Regions from separate parts of the Pseudomonas sp. A125 genome, predicted to be linked through region 2. Evidence: riboswitches for the same ligand, from Rfam matches in the RefSeq annotation. Region 2 holds a riboswitch; each other region holds the start of a gene.
The links. A riboswitch is a leader RNA that binds a small molecule or an ion and turns the genes downstream of it on or off. The one in region 2 is predicted to bind cobalamin.
Positions count from the first base shown of each region.

Region 1: another riboswitch for cobalamin. It lies ahead of cobO (cob(I)yrinic acid a,c-diamide adenosyltransferase); the one in region 2 lies ahead of ACZRN6_RS29445 (CbtB domain-containing protein).
Region 3: another riboswitch for cobalamin. It lies ahead of ACZRN6_RS24050 (TonB-dependent receptor plug domain-containing protein); the one in region 2 lies ahead of ACZRN6_RS29445 (CbtB domain-containing protein).

Region 1 is NZ_JBUZVP010000001.1:435,153-440,591, forward strand. It holds gene bluB (5,6-dimethylbenzimidazole synthase) at 1-458, opposite strand, end outside; gene ACZRN6_RS01970 (cobyrinate a,c-diamide synthase) at 455-1,846, opposite strand; gene cobO (cob(I)yrinic acid a,c-diamide adenosyltransferase) at 1,843-2,454, opposite strand; cobalamin riboswitch at 2,534-2,770, opposite strand; gene ACZRN6_RS01980 (PQQ-dependent sugar dehydrogenase) at 2,870-4,183, shown strand; gene ACZRN6_RS01985 (C40 family peptidase) at 4,234-4,776, opposite strand; gene ACZRN6_RS01990 (C40 family peptidase) at 4,921-5,439, opposite strand, start outside.
Region 2 is NZ_JBUZVP010000030.1:9,090-14,528, reverse strand. It holds gene ACZRN6_RS29475 (fatty acid cis/trans isomerase) at 1-269, shown strand, start outside; gene ACZRN6_RS29470 (acyltransferase family protein) at 351-1,373, shown strand; gene nfuA (Fe-S biogenesis protein NfuA) at 1,433-2,017, shown strand; gene cobM (precorrin-4 C(11)-methyltransferase) at 2,440-3,186, opposite strand; gene ACZRN6_RS29455 (cobalamin biosynthesis protein) at 3,268-3,660, opposite strand; gene ACZRN6_RS29450 (CbtA family protein) at 3,657-4,355, opposite strand; gene ACZRN6_RS29445 (CbtB domain-containing protein) at 4,367-4,555, opposite strand; cobalamin riboswitch at 4,652-4,868, opposite strand; gene fabF (beta-ketoacyl-ACP synthase II) at 4,905-5,439, opposite strand, start outside.
Region 3 is NZ_JBUZVP010000019.1:122,168-127,606, forward strand. It holds gene ACZRN6_RS24040 (ABC transporter substrate-binding protein) at 1-878, opposite strand, end outside; gene ACZRN6_RS24045 ((2Fe-2S) ferredoxin domain-containing protein) at 875-1,219, opposite strand; gene ACZRN6_RS24050 (TonB-dependent receptor plug domain-containing protein) at 1,219-3,153, opposite strand; cobalamin riboswitch at 3,248-3,454, opposite strand; gene lexA (transcriptional repressor LexA) at 3,556-4,173, shown strand; gene imuA (translesion DNA synthesis-associated protein ImuA) at 4,173-4,784, shown strand; gene ACZRN6_RS24065 (Y-family DNA polymerase) at 4,792-5,439, shown strand, end outside.

The DNA.
Region 1 (5,439 bases), on a different contig from region 2:
CAGCCCATGCCCAAGCCTTCGACGCGAGCTGCCAGCCATAGATTCTGGATTGCACAGGACAACGACGCCATGTCCATTTCCGGCAAGGTGCGGCGCCCGAAGATATGCCGCTCGCGGTCGTCCATCAGCGCAGCCACCAGCACTTCGGCGCAGTCGTTGATGCCTTCGACCTTGAGCTTCATGAACTGGTCGGAGCGCTCGCCGAGGGCCTCGGCGGTGCGTACGCGCTCTTCTTCCACCAGTTGCTGGATCTGGCTGCGCAGGTTGCGGTCGCTGATGCGGATAAAACGCCACGGCTGCATCAGGCCGACGCTCGGTGCCTGGTGGGCCGCTTGCAGCAGGCGCTGGAGCAATTCGGGGGCAACGCTGCCGCCACTGAAGTGGCGCATGTCGCGGCGTTCGGCGATGGCGCGGTAGACGGCTTCGCGGTCGGCTTGCGCAAAGGCGTTGTCAGTCATGGCCTCATCGCGGGCAAGCCCGCTCCCACAGTAGATTGCGTTTCAACTCGGTCAACTGTGGGCGCTGGCTTGCCTGCGATGGCGGTCTCAAGGCTTGGCGCAAACAAGGCAGCCACCGCTGTCGGGTTGGACGGGAAGTAAAAGTGCACGTAGGAAGCCGTCATCCGGCCCTGACGATAAACCGCCTCGGCGCCGCGCCCGCCGTTGGGGCTCAGGCCACGGGCAATCGGCTGCCACTCGGTGCTGGTCAGCGAGTGATGGTAGGTGTGGCCGCGCAACAGGCCTTCGGGCAGTTCGACGTTTTGCAGGGCCAGTGCCGCAAGGCGCTTTTGCATCACGGCGTCGCCCTGGAGCAGGCCGACCAGTTCGGCACGGGTGCCATCGACATCGGTGAGCGAGTCCAGCAGATAAAGCATGCCGCCGCATTCAGCCAGCAGCGGTTTGCCGGCGGCGTGATGGGCGCGGATGGCGTCGAGCATCGCGGTGTTTTCCGACAGCGCCTGGTGATGCAGTTCCGGGTAACCGCCCGGCAAGTAGAGGCTGTCAGCTTCGGGCAACGCCCGGTCACGAATCGGCGAGAAGAAGCGCAACTCGGCGCCCATCGCTCGCAACAGGTCGAGGCTGGCGCCGTAGGTGAATGCGAAAGCCTCGTCACGGGCCACGGCAATGCGTACACCGGCCAGCAACGGTTGTGCCTCGATCACTTCAGGCGCGGCGAATTCCACCGGCGGCGGCAAGGCTACCTCGCAACTGCTGCCCAACGCCTGGGCGGCAGCGTCGAGGCGCAGGTCGAGGTCATTCAGTTCGCTGGCTTGCACCAGGCCAAGGTGGCGGCTGGGCAACTCGATGCCGGTTTCCCGGGACAGTGCGCCGTACCAGCGCAAGCCTTCAGTGAGGCTGCCTTCGAGCAATTGCGCATGGCGCAGCGTGCCAACTCGGTTGGCCAGTACACCGGCGAACGGCAGGTCTGGCTGGTAACGCGCCAGGCCCAACGCCAGGGCGCCGAAGGTCTGGGCCATGGCCGTACCGTCGATCACCGCCAGTACCGGCACGCCAAAGTGCCGCGCCAGGTCGGCGCTGGACGGTGTGCCGTCGAACAGGCCCATCACGCCTTCGATCAGGATCAGGTCGGCTTCCCCCGCCGCTTCCCACAGCAACCGGCGACTTTCCTGCTCGCCCACCATCCACATGTCTAATTGATAGACCGGCGCACCACTGGCGCGCTCGTGGATCATCGGGTCGAGAAAGTCCGGGCCGCATTTGAACACCCGCACCTTGCGCCCCAGGTTGCGGTGCAAACGGGCCAGCGCGGCGGTGACGGTGGTTTTGCCCTGGCCGGACGCCGGTGCGGCGATCAGGACAGCAGGGCAGTGACGGGGCTGATTCAAAGTTCGATGCCTTTCTGTGCCTTGATACCGGCCTGGAAGGCGTGCTTGAGCATGCCCATTTCAGTCACGGTGTCGGCCATTTCGATCAATTCGGGTTTCGCGCCACGGCCGGTCACCAGCACGTGTTGCATTGGCGGGCGGGCCTGCAGGTCGCCGAGCACCTGGTCCAGGTCGAGGTAGCCGTGCTTGAGGGCGATGTTCAGCTCATCCAGCACCACCAGGCCGATGGCCGGGTTTTGCAGCATTTCCCGGGAGACCGCCCAAGCTGCCTCGGCGGCGACGATGTCGCGCGCGCGGTCCTGGGTTTCCCAGGTAAAACCTTCGCCCATTACGTGAAAGCGCACCTGCTCAGGGAAGCGGCGGAAGAACAGTTCTTCGCCGGTGCTGTTGCGCCCCTTGATGAACTGCACCACGCCGCACTGCATGCCATGGCCCATGGCCCGGGCCAGCATGCCAAAGGCCGAACTGCTCTTGCCCTTGCCGTTGCCAGTGAGCACCAGCAGCAACCCGCACTCGTTGGGTGAATTGGCAATGCGCTCATCAATCACGGCTTTTTTGCGCAGCATGCGCGCCAGGTGGCGTTCGTCACGATCGGGGGATTCAGTCATGGCAGCTCTCCGTTGGGGCTGGACAAAAACGGCGGGCAGGAAAAGACACATACAGACAGCCAAGCATCGCCCACCGTGATGCTGTTGGATGGATCAGGCCGGTCTCCGGGCTCATGAGTGGCATGGGATGCCGAGGGTGCACCTTCCCATATCGCGGGCGATACAGTGGTTTGAGGCACCGTCTTGACTCATTTACCGTTGCGGGGGCAGCGCCGGGATCGTGGCTGCACTGTAAAAAAGTGCGCTCACTCACCGGCTTCCCTGTTTCACTCAGTCGGCGCGTACGCCACAGAGCACCTGAAACAAGCCGCGAAGGTTAGTGGGTTGGGGGTGGAGCGTCAATTAAAGCCGGACATGCGCGTGAACCATCGGGCCGCCACGCACCTCTATCCCTACAGGTATTAAGGAGAAAACCATGCACAAGACCCGACTTGCCCTACTGATCATGGTGGCCGGCACACTCGCCGCCTGTGGTGAAAGCTCTACCCTGCAAGTGTCCGACGGCACCGGCCCCTCGCCCAAGCTGCCCGAACCGAACAAAACCCTGATCCCCACGGTGAACATCGCGCCGGCGATCGGCTGGCCCGAAGGCAGCAAGCCGACCCCGGCGGCGGGCACTCAGGTGGCGGCGTTCGCCGAGGGCCTGGATCACCCACGCTGGCTGTATGTGCTGCCCAATGGTGACGTGCTGGTGGCCGAAACCAATGCACCGCCCAAGCCGGACGATTCCAAGGGCATTCGTGGCTGGGTGATGGAGAAAGTCATGGGCCGCGCCGGGGCCGGCGTGCCGAGCCCGAACCGCATCACTCTGCTGCGGGACGCCGACCACGATGGCGTCGCCGAAACCCGCACGGTGTTCCTGGAAAACCTGAACTCGCCGTTTGGCATGGCATTGGTGGGCAACGACCTGTATGTCGCCGATTCGGACAAGCTGCTGCGCTTCCCTTACCAGCCAGGTGAAACCTCGATCAAGGAAGCCGGCACCACCGTGACCGACTTGCCGGGCGGCAGCATCAACCATCACTGGACCAAGAACGTGGTGGCCAGCAAGGATGGCAGCAAGCTGTACGTCAGCGTAGGCTCCAACAGCAACGTTGGGGAAAACGGCCTGGACGCAGAACAAGGCCGCGCCGCGATCTGGGAAGTGGACCGCGCCACTGGCCAGCATCGCATCTTCGCCTCCGGCCTGCGCAACCCCAACGGTATGGCCTGGGAGCCGCAAAGCGGCAAGCTGTGGACAGCGGTTAACGAGCGCGATGAAATCGGCAGCGACCTGGTGCCGGACTACATCACCTCGGTCAAGGATGGGGCCTTCTACGGCTGGCCGTTCAGTTACTACGGGCAGCACGTGGATGTGCGGGTGAATCCGCAGAACCCGGACCTGGTGGCCAAGGCGATCACACCGGATTACGCGGTAGGCCCACACACGGCGTCCCTGGGGCTGACCTTTGCCGACGGCAGCACGTTACCGGCGCAGTTCAGCAACGGCGCGTTTATCGGCCAGCATGGCTCGTGGAACCGCAAGCCCCACAGCGGCTACAAGGTGATCTTCGTGCCGTTTGAGGCAGGCCAGCCCAAAGGCCGGCCGGTGGATGTGCTGACCGGGTTCCTCAACAGCGATGAGAAAGCCATGGGGCGCCCGGTAGGCGTGGTGATCGACAAGCAGGGGGATTTGTTGGTGGCAGATGATGTGGGAAACAAGGTGTGGCGGGTGTCGGCGGCGAAATAGCCCGCCCTGAAAAACACTGTGGGAGCCTAGGCTCCCACAGTTGTTTTTGCTTATGGATTACGCGCCAGATGCTCGGCGGGCAACACGCGCTTGGCGCTCAGGTAGGCGTTCTGCCAATAGGCCTTGGACAGTGTGTCCAGCTTCACCGTACCGCCGGTTTGCGGCGCATGCACAAAGCGCCCTTCACCCACGTAGATCCCGGCGTGGCTGACTTGCGAGCCGCCGCCCGTGGCGAAGAAAAGCAGGTCGCCGGTTTGCAGGTTGTTTTCGCTCACGTCCATGGCGCGCATCACGATCAGCTCGCGAGTGGTACGCGGCAAGGAGATGCCCGCCGCATCGCGGTACACAAACCCGATCAGGCCGCTGCAATCAAATCCCGAGTCCGGCGTATTGCCGCCCCAGCGATAAGGCGTGCCGACCAGGCCCAGCGCACGGAAGAGCACGTCTTCGGCAGCAGGCGAGAAACTTTGGGTGGCGTAGGTGTTGAACACCGGCTTGGGCTTGACGGCCACGGGAGCAGGCGGAGGACGACTTGCGCAGGCACTGAGCAGCGCGGCGCAAACAAGAAGAATTAGGCGGGCCGAGGTCGACATGGGCAGAACAATCCTGATCTGGATGCGGCTTTCGCTGCCGAACGCTGAAAACCAGAACGCGCAAGCAAAGCTCGCGCGATCGATTTACAACAATGTCCAGGGATTCTAGCGCTTACACGTCAAACTTCAAGTATCACTTTAACTTTACTTGCTGGCGGTAACGGTAGTCGGGGCCATCGCGAGGGCGCGCTTGGCTTCGATGAAGGTTTTGCTCCAGTAGCTGTCACCCAGGTTGTCGACCCGCACACCACCGCTGCGGCGGCTGCTGGAGTGGATAAACTGGTTGTCGCCCAGGTAGATACCGGCGTGACTGACACGACCACGGCCAGCAGTACTGAAGAAAAGCAGATCACCGGGCTTGAGGTTGTTCCGCGCGACCAACGGTGCATCCACGTTGATCATTTCGCGGGTGGAACGCGGCAGGTTCATGCCGGCTTCCTCGCGAAACAGGTAGCCGATGAAACCGCTGCAGTCGAAACCGGCCTCAGAGGTACCGCCGAAACGGTAACGGGTACCGATCAGGGACATGCCGCGTTCGAGAATGCTGTCGGCCAGAACGGGAAGCTGGTAAGGCTTGGCGCCGGCGAAGTCGGCGAGTTCTTTTTCGGTTGCGATCTCTTCCTGATAAACACTGGAAGACTGCGACGCAACGAATTTTGCCTG
Region 2 (5,439 bases):
GCCTGGACACCGTGACCCTCTATCCCGGTGTGTTGAGCAGCTACCCGAACTTCATGTTCAACATCCCGGCCGAGCAAGTGCCGGAGTTTGTCGCCGCCATGGAGAACGCCAAGGACGCCAATCGTTTCGAAAAAATCGTCGACCGCTGGGGCATTCGCCGCAGCCATCCGCAGTTCTGGCAGTACTTCCACGACCTGTCGCAGTACATCCGCGAAACCACGCCGGTGGAAGAGGGCGTGCTGGACATGAACCGCTACGAGAATCTTTGATCGACCTTTGACCGTCGGTGACTGTCCCAAACCATAGGCACCTGAAGAGCAGGTGCCGGTGGAGGGGAGAGCGGGTCGACGATGTTGATTTCAGTACAGGCATTGCGTGCCCTGGCGGCCTGGACCGTGGTGGGTCATCACTTCATGCAGATTTTCTTCGGTTTTCAGGCTGACTCGGCGCTGGGCCATCTGTTTGTAGACAAAGGCGCGGCGGGCGTGGACGTGTTTTTTGTCATCAGTGGCCTGGTGATCTTCCTCTCAACCGAGAACAAACAGCTGCCACCGTGGCGATTCCTGCTGTATCGACTGCTGCGAATCGTCCCGGCCTACTGGTTCTACACGGTATTGATGGCGTTGCTGGTGGTGTTTGCCCGGCCGGTGCTGCCCGACCAGAGCGTCGATGCGAGTCATGTGTTGATGTCTTTGCTGTTCATACCCGCCGAAAATCCCGGTGGTTATGGGGTGTACCCGACCTTGAACGTCGGTTGGACCCTGAACTACGAAATGCTTTTCTACGTGTTGTTTGCCTGGGCGCTGCTGTTTCGTCGGCAGTGGCGAGTGCTGGTGGTCGGCGCGTTGCTGTTCGCGGTGTGCCAGGCCTGGACCGCGTTTGGCTGGATCAGCGACTTCTATCGTTCGGACATCGTGTATGAGTTTTTGCTGGGGATCGGCATCGGCATGCTCTACCGAAAGGGCTGGATCCGCCCCGGTCTGTGGCTGCCGCTGGCGGGAATTGCCGGGGCGCTGCTGGCGATTTATCACTGGCCCGCCTCGCCGCGAGCCCTGGCCTGGGGTTTGCCGAGTGCGGTGCTGGTGTTGGCGTGTATTGCCATGGAGCGCTATTTCGAGCGTAGCCGGCTGCTCAAGGTGATGGGGGATTGTTCCTACTCGGTCTACCTGATGCACGTGCTGGTGCTGTCGGCGGGTGGTTTTGTCGCCCAGCGCTATGGAATCAATGCCTACGTGATGCTTGGCGTGTGTGTGGTGCTGATCGCCCTTGGATCGCTGGCCAGCTACCACTGGTTGGAAAAGGGCAGCTATCGCCGGCTCAAGGGCTGGTTCGATGGCGACCAACGGATGATTCTTTCCCGACAAAAATACTAGGACTTTGTACCTCTGCAATGATTTGGCGTAAACTGCCGGCAAGCCTGCGAGGAGTTTCCATGACCGCCATAACCATTACCGACGCCGCCCACGATTACCTGGCTGATCTGCTGTCGAAGCAGAACACCCCCGGTATCGGCATCCGCGTCTTTATCACCCAGCCCGGCACCCAGTACGCTGAGACGTGCATTGCCTACTGCAAGCCGGGGGAAGAAAAACCTGAAGATACGGCGCTGGGGCTGAAGAGCTTCACGGCGTATATCGATGCGTTCAGCGAAGCGTTCCTTGACGATGCGGTGGTTGATTACGCCACGGATCGTATGGGCGGCCAGCTGACCATCAAGGCACCGAACGCCAAGGTGCCGAACGTTAATGCGGACAGTCCGATTAACGAGCGTATCAATTATTACCTGCAGACCGAGATCAATCCCGGGCTGGCGAGCCACGGTGGTCAGGTGAGCCTGATTGATGTGGTGGATGATGGTATTGCTGTTTTGAAGTTTGGTGGCGGTTGCCAAGGCTGCGGCCAGGCGGACGTGACCTTGCGTGAAGGGATTGAGCGTACGCTGCTTGAGCGGGTTCCGGAGCTTAAGGGTGTGCGGGATGTGACTGACCATACGCAGAAAGAAAACGCCTACTACTAAGGGTGTTCGCTGCGGATGTGGAAAAACGGCGCCCCGTGAGCGCCGTTTTTTTATGGTTTGGATTCAGTGGGTTACGTTAGGTTTGTGAGGTTTTGGGTTAGGTATGTTGTGTACATATGCGTTGCTGCGGTAACGGCCGCTTATGGTTCCGCGCTTACCCGCTCCACCGTGCCTGCTTGCGGCCATCGTGGTTAACGGGGCCCGCAGATCAAGATCAAAAGCAGATCAAAAGCACGCAGCCTCGCTGGCGCTCGACAGCTGCTACGGGTGGGGTGGCTCTGCTTTTCTGTGGGAGCTGGCTTGCCTGCGATGCAGGCACCTCGGTGCATCAGGTACACCCTCAGCCAGCTCCCACATTTGAACCGCGGAACCCATCGAAGCCATCACCTAAATAACGGATATGTACACCACCACCACCACCCTCAGGGCCGATACAAATGCGCATGCCCCGCGCGATACAACGACGACTCACCAAAACTGTCACTGGCCAAAACCCGACCCACCACAATCAACGCCGTACGCCGAAACCCCTTGGCCGCCACCTTCCCAGCAATGTCCGCCAGTGTACCAATGGCCCAATCCTGATCCGGCCAGGTCGCCCGATGCACCACCGCAATCGGACAATCCTCCCCATAGTGAGGCACCAACTCAGCCACGATTCTCTCCAAATGATTCACCCCCAAGTGAATCGCCATGGTCGTCCCATGCTGCGCCAGGCTACTGAACGCCTCACCGGCAGGCATCGCCGTCTTATCCGCATACCGCGTCAAAATCACGCTCTGGGCGATGTCCGGCAACGTCAGTTCAGCTTCCAGCAACGCCGCACAGGCCGCCACCGCTGTCACCCCGGGAATGATCTGAAAGGCAATCCCCAGCGCCCGCAAATGCCGAATCTGTTCACCGATCGCCCCATACAAACTCGGATCCCCAGAATGCACCCGCGCCACATCCTGGCCTTTTTCATGGGCCGTCTGGATCAGCTCGATGATCTGTTCCAGATGCAACTCGGCACTGTTGACCACCAATTCAGCCTGATGCCCCTCAAGCACCGCCGCCGGCACCAGAGAACCGGCATAGATAATCACCGGGCAACTGCGAATCAGCCGCTGCCCTTTGACAGTGATCAGTTCCGGGTCGCCTGGGCCTGCGCCGATGAAGAAGACAGTCATGGATACATTCCTGTGAAAAAGCACGCGAGCAACCCCCCAGATGAAGATTGCTCATGATCGAAGCTGACGATTATCGGGACTTCAGCCGGCGCAAGCCAATGCAAAGGTAGCCATCGCGGTTTTTTTGCGGGTGACCAACAACGTGGCAGGGCGTTGGGATAGGTGTTCTGCCAGGGCCAAGGCGGCACTTTCAGCGATGCCATAGCAGCCAGTGTGCACAAAGACGGTGTCGGACTTATGGCTTAATTGGCCTTCATACGGCGCCAGTTGCGCCGCACTGAAAAACCTCAGCGGCAGCTTCAAAACCTGCGCCAGCGCCAGCAACCCCGGCTCATCCTGCTTGCGGTCAAGACTGGCCAGCGCTGTAATGCGCTGGCGCTCAACGCCGCCCTCGGCGAGGGCAGCGTTGAACAGGTCAAGCAGGGCGTCGACAGAACAACCCCGCTGGCAACCCAGGCCAACCGCCAGGATCATGCCGAATACTGGCCGTCACGGTTGCGGCGAAACAACCAGGCACTGATCAAGCCCAGCGCCAACCAGAACGCGACGTTGGTCAACTGCGAGGCAATCTTGAACTGTGCTTCCAGCGCCTCGGGCGCCAGCATCGAGTGGACTTCAGGCTGTGGCGCACCAATCACATGAGGCACTGCCAGAATCGCCACGCCCAGCACTTTCAACAGCCAGTTGCGACCGAACACGATCAGCGCGATACCGGCAGCGGTAGAACCCGCCGTGCCGATCCACCAGATCTGCCGTTGTGCCAGATCCGCAGCAGCAGTCCCCGGCAACTCAGGCGGCAAACCAAGGGTCGGCGCCAGAACGAAGGTGGCGTAACCGGCCAGGCCCCAGAGCAGGCCTTGAGCCGTGCGGGTCGGCGCACGCAGTGTGTACAGGCCGGCGAGCATCAGGGCAAAACCCACTGCGACCACCAGGTTGCCGCCAGTGGTCGACAGCACACGCTGCCAGCCATCTTCCGGCTCCCAGGCTTCGGCGTCGTGGGTGTGGGCCGTGGCGTTGGCATGCTCATGCACTTCGGTGGCGGCCGGGGCGTTTTCAAAGGTTTCCGCCTGCAGAATCAGCGGTGCGACCCAAAAGCTTTGCAGCAAGGTCAGCAACAGGGCGGCCAAAAGACCCGTGAAACCTGCGGTTTGGGCAATACGCTTGATCATCTCGGCAGGCCTCAGTGGCACGGGAACGCGGCGCTGTGGCGGGTATCGTGAGCGGCGTTGTGCACCGCTTCGATGTGCGAGAACCCGGCAAAATACACCAGGCACGCGCCAAGGATCGATGCGCCAATGGCGGCAGTCAGGCGTTGGCTCAGGGTGGCGGTGGTGCTGGCGGTAGAGGCGGTGCTGCTGATGATCGACATGGCGCGTCCCTTCAAGGTTTCAGGGTGCACGAGCGCATGAAAACCCCGCGAGCCAGGCACGCAGGGTTTCGAACAGCGCCCGCCCACCGCGGGTTTGTTATCTGATTTTTTCGGGCCGGTCTCCGGGCTTGCGAGGGGCTTTTGGCCTTCAAAGCATCACCTTCCCATGCCGTAGAGACACAGTGGATTTGATGCTTCACTCGCTTACCGTTGCGGGGGCAGCACCGGACTCGTCACGGCCTTGAATTAAGGCACATGACTCACCGGTTTCCCGTTTCACCCTGTGAAGGGCACCCGAAACAAGATGTGTAGGAGAGCATGGGCGGGCGATGGGCGTCAAATCGCCGGCTTACGCCCAGCGCTTGAACAGCACGCTGGCGTTCACGCCACCAAACCCGAACCCATTGGAGATCGCGTATTCAATCGGCAACGGTCGGGCTTGGCCACGGACCATATCCAGCCCGCTGGCGGCGGGGTCCGGGTTGTCCAGGTTGAGGGTGGCCGGGGCGATCTGGTCGCGCAGGGCGAGCACGGTGAATATCGCCTCAATCCCGCCCGCTGCGCCCAACAAGTGGCCGGTGGCGGACTTGGTGGCGCTGATCGCGACACTGGAATTGGCTCCGAACAGCGAATTGATCGCCGCCAACTCGCCATTGTCGCCCACGGGTGTCGACGTGGCATGCGCGTTCAAATGCTGGATCTGTGCCGCGCTGATCCCCGCCTGTGCAATCGCCAGTTCCATCGCCCGACGGGCTCCCGAGCCATCTTCCGGCCCCGAAGTCATGTGATAGGCGTCGGCACTGGTGCCGTAGCCCACCAACTCTGCAATAGGCGTCGCGCCCCGAGCCAGTGCATGCTCCAGTTCCTCGATCACCAACAACCCG
Region 3 (5,439 bases), on a different contig from region 2:
ACACGCCCACTCCCCATTGTGGGCATCAGGTGGGTAAACGGAATATCGATCATCCGGTTCTCCCGCACCGCCCGCAAACGCGAGAGCACCGGGTCACGGGTCAGCAACTGGCGCTTGCGGCTGGCCGGCGACCACACCGCATCCGCCAGCAAGATCACATCCGGATCACTCAGCAGCAACGTTTCACTGCTCACCGTAACGCGGTATTGATTGATCCCTGCAAACAGATTTCGCGCCCCGGCAGCCGCCACCAACGTGGTGACGAAGCCTCGCCGGCCTTCGCTGTCCAACCCGTTGACCTCACTGTCCAGGTAGAACACCGACAGCGGCTCACCCTCGCCAATCAGCGCCTGGGCACGGGCCAGGTCGGCGTCCATGGCATCACTCAACGCCCGTGCCCGCTGTTGTTTGTGCACCAGCGCCCCAACGGTAAACAGGTCGTTGCGGATATGCCCGAAGTAGTCCAATGAGTGCCCGTCGCACGCCGACTCCAGCAAGTACGACCCAACCCCGTTGCCAGCCAGGCCAGTACGGGACGTGATGCCGTTGCCGAACGCCGTGGCAAAACCACCCACCACCAAATCCGGTTTCTGCGCATAGAGCACTTCGCTGGACGGGTACTTGGGCGCAATCACTGGTACGCCGAAGTATTCGACGTGTCGGTGCGCCGTGCCATTGTCATCCAGGTATGCCACGCCCACCAATGCCGGCCCGACATCCAGCGCCAACAGCAAGTCGGCGGCATGCTGGTTGAGGGCCACGATGCGCGAGGGCGGTGAATGCGCGGCGGCCCAGTCCTGGTTGCAGTTGCGATAACTGTCGGCCAGCACCGGTGTGGCGCAGAGCAGGGCGCTTAACAGTAACCAGGGGGCTTTCATGATCGCTCCTTGATCAGCAGATCCTCGACGACTTCGCCGCCCACCAGGTGCACCTCCACCAGGCGCCGGACGTCTGCGTTGCTGTGCACGCCGTACCAGCAAGTGTCCGGGTACACCGTCACTATCGGCCCCAGGTTGCACGGGAACTGGCAGTGGGTGCGGGTCAACAGTACGCCGCCAGGCTTTTCGATGCAGTCGTGTTGCAGCAGGTGGCGGCGCAGGGTTTTCCACAGTTGCAGCGCGCCACGCTGGGTGCAGCGCGGGCCGGTGCACAGGAACACGTGACGGGCGTGGGCGGGGACATGGGACCAGTCCGGATGAGTCTCTATGGGCGTATCCATCAGAAGCGGTACGTGTAGCGGACTTCGGAGCTGAACGGCCGTCCGAGGTTGTCGACGTTGCTGGCGCGGCTGGTGACGTAGTCGCGGTCTAACAGGTTCTCTACCAGTAGGCTGACGCGGTGTTGGTGGGCGTTGTCGATATAGCGATAGGCGTCGGCATCCACCACGGTGTAGTTGCCGTACTCGACCTTTTTCGAGCTGACGATATCACCGATGTACCGCGCGGCTGTGCCGGCGCCCCACATGCGGTCCACCGATTCGTAGCCGACCCGCGAACGGGCGAAGAACCCGGGGATGTCGTTGAGGGTGACGCCAGCGCGGGACTCGGTGAGGTTACGCGTTATGTCGGCCTGCACGCTCCATTGCGCGTTGAGTTGCAGCTTGGCGTCTGCCTCGAAACCGCGCATCTGGAGCTGCCCCTGGCCGTTGACCCACTGGATATCGTCCAGGGTGATCAGGTCGGTGATCTTGCGCTTGAACAACGTGACGCTGGCGCTGAAGTCTCGCCCCAGCAGGCTGCCCTTGTAGTCGAGGCCCAGCTCGGCGTTGCGGCTCTTCTCTGGCTTGAGGTTGCGGTTACCTTTTTCATCCTCTTCGTTGACGAACAGTTGCTCGGCGTTCGGCAGTTTGTAGGCGGTGCCGTATTGGCCGCGCAGGGCCCAGTGGTCGTTGATGTCGTAGAGCGAAGTGAGCATGCCGACGGTGGCGCTGTCGCCGCCGCTCATGGCTTCGTGGCGTACGCCGATGCTCGGGTGCCAGTTCGGCAGCGCCTCGATATTCGGGCGCAACTGGGTGTACAGCGCGTGGGCCTGAGCCTTGTTGTCGTCGATGATCAGCACATCGTCCTGGCCCTTGAACCACTGGTTGTCGGAGCCGAACACCAGCACGTGTTCTCCCGGCAGCACGGCCTTGCCTTCGGCCTGCACGCCCCAGTCGGTGAAGCCCCAATAGTCGTTGTGGTTGATGACCCGGGTGCCGCCGCCCTGGAGATTGTTGATGCGGGTATAGCGCGTGTCCCAATCGTTGATATGGCCTTTGACAAAATAGCTCAGGCGCTCGTTGAGGCTCTGCTCGAAGGTGGCCGTGGCGATCTGTTGCACGCGGTCGTTGGTGGTCTTGTGGTTGCCTGCCGGGCGGGCGAAATCCAGGTTGGCGTCGGCGTACTGGTAAAACAGCTCAAGGCGCGTGTCATCGCCAAACGACTGGACTGCCTTGGTGCCGAAGGTGGTGACTTCGTAGGAGCGCTGCTTGTCGCTGACGTTTTTCATGTCGCGGTTGCGAAACGGCTGGTAGCCCTCGGAGACGTTGCGGCTGATGTAGGCCAGCAAGCCAAGATCGCCAAAACCGTTGTTGAAGATCTTCTCGACCCGGGCATCGCCGGTGGTGCCGCCGAAGGTGTCTGCGCCCAGGTTCACCTCGCCGGACGCCTCGCGGGTTTGCGGGCTGCGGGTAACGATGTTGATCACCCCCGACACCGCCTGGGTGCCGAACAGCAGGCTCTGGCCACCCTTGAGCACTTCGATGCGCTCGATGGCGTTGGCGGGCAGAGTGTCCAGGTACAGGCCGCCGTACAGGCGGTTGTTCAGGCGTACTCCGTCCAGCAGGATCAGCGTGTCATCGTTGCGCCCGCCCAGCAGGGAATAGGTACCGTAGTCGAACGGGCCGTTCTTGGGCGCCACGTACAGGCCGGGGATGAACATCTGCATCACGCGCGACACATCGGCGGCGGGGCCGGCGCGTTCGATCTGTTCGCGGGTGACGGTCTCGACCTTGCTGCCGTACTGGGCCATGTCGGCCACGGTGGTGGACTCCACCGACGGCGCAGAAACGATCTGCTGCTTGAGCTCAAGGGTGTTGTCGTCGGCCAGCAGCAGGGGGCTGAACAGGCAGCCGAGCAACAGGCTGGGCACGGGAGTGTTGAAAGGTCGAATCATAGTCTTCTCGGAAAAGTTTCTTTCGCGAAAAGCACGCACGAGTAGGCACCGAGCACACGCCAATACCGGCCCATGCCCGCCCACCGCAGGATTTTGCCAAACAGAATTCCAGGCCGGTCTCCGGGCTCACGCGTATGGACACCTTCACCTTCCCATGGCGCGCAGGCCACAGTGGTGTGTCGAAGGGGTCACGCGTCTACCGTTGCGGGGGCAGCACCGGACTGGCTCGGAAAGAGCGGCACCGGTTTCCCGTTTCACCCCATGCACGGCGGCATGAGGCACCTGAAACAGGCCGGCATCTGAACATTCGAATGACCGTTCGTCAACTTGGCTGCGGCTTTTTCAGTGACCCTGTGGGAAGCGACTGACGGATCTTGCTAGAAATTTCCTACAGGAGTACAAATGTACTCCATGACGACTTTAACGCCCCGCCGCACCGCCATCCTGACCTTTATCCGCGACCGTATCGCGCAGCAAGGCCAGTCCCCCAGCCTCGCCGAGATCGCCGAGGCGTTCGGCTTTGCCTCCCGCAGCGTGGCGCGCAAGCATGTGCTGGCGCTGACTGAGGGCGGCTTTATCGAGGTCAACCCGAACCAGGCCCGGGGCATTCGCCTGCTTAATCAGCCGGTGCGGCCTGAGCTGCTGGACATCCCGGTGCTCGGCCGAGTGGCTGCCGGCCTGCCCATCGGCGCCGACGCCGAAGTGCACAACCGCTTGCTGCTCGACCCTGGCATGTTCGCCAAAACCCCGGACTACCTGCTGCGGGTGCAGGGCGATTCGATGATCGAAGACGGCATCCTCGATGGCGACTTGGTGGGCGTACGCCGCAGTGCCGAGGCCTTGAATGGGCAAATCGTGGTGGCGCGCCTGGACGGTGAAGTCACCATCAAGCGTTTCGAACATGTCGGCGAGCGCGTGCGCCTGCTGCCACGCAACCCCGCTTATCAGCCCATCGTGGTGCGTCCCGATCAGGACCTGGCGATCGAAGGGGTGTTTTGCGGCCTGGTGAGGCAAGGCTGATGGGCGCCGTCGTTGCCCTGGACTCGCTGTTCAATGGCGGCCGGGTCTGGAAGGGCCGGCCCGCCGCGCCGCCTGCCAGCGTCCATCCCACCGGGCTTGCGGCGCTGGATGCAGTGCTGCCCAGCGGTGGCTGGCCGGAGGCGGCGTTGAGCGAAATCCTCATGGCCAAGGAGGGCGTGGGCGAGTTGCAACTGGTGTGGCCGACCCTGGCGCGGTTGGCGGCGGCCGGCGAGCGCATCGTGCTGGTGGCGCCGCCTTACACGCCGTACCCCCACGCCTGGCAAAACGCCGGGGTCGATGTGCGCCAGCTGTCGGTGATCCAGGCCGATGAGCGCGACGCCTTGTGGGCGGTGGAGCAATGCCTGCGTTCCGGCAGTTGCGGCGCGGTGTTGTGCTGGCCGCGCAAGGCCGATGACCGGGCCTTGCGCCGCTTGCAGGTGGCGGCAGAAACCGGCCAGACCCTGGCCTTCGCCTGGCGCTCGTTGAACGAGGCGATCAACCCGTCACCGGCCGCCTTGCGCCTGGCGGTGGAGGCCAGCCCGGCGCAAGTGCGGGTGCTCAAGTGCCGGGGCGGCCTGGCCCATCCCGCGCCCATTGCACTTGGGCACTGAGGTTGGCATGCGCTGGGTGTGTATTGTCTTCCCGCAATTGGCGCTGGACGGGGTGCTGCGTGTGCGCCCCGAACCGGATCAGCCGTTGGCCCTGCTGGCGGGTACGCCACAACGGCGGGTGCTGCAAACCGTCAATGAGGCCGCCCGCAAACTCGGGCTGCGCCCCGGCCAATCGCTGACGGCGGCCCATGCCTTGACCAAGGCGTTTGCCTGCGCCGAATACGACCCGGCGCAGATCGAATACTGGCAGCAATTTCTGGCGGCCTGGGCCTACCGTTTCAGTTCCCAGGTCAGCGTGTTCTACCCACGGGCGTTGCTGTTCGAGATCGAGTCGAGCCTGGGCCTGTTCGGGCCCTGGCCGCTGCTTGAAGCGCGCTTGCGCAAGGAACTGACCGACCTGGGGTTTCGTCATCGCATTGTCGCCGCGCCAAACCCGGCAGCAGCGCGAATATTAGCGAATGCCTACGACGGCCTCGCTGTGGCCGATGAGCACAGCCTGCAACAAGCGTTGGCGCCGATCCCCATCGACCGCGCCGGCCTCGACCCGCAAGCCGCCACCGCGTTGTCGCGCATGGGCTTGCGCACCCTGGCCCAGGTGCAGGCGCTGCCCCGGCATACTTTGGCCCGGCGGTTCGACGCGGCGCTGCTCAAGCAC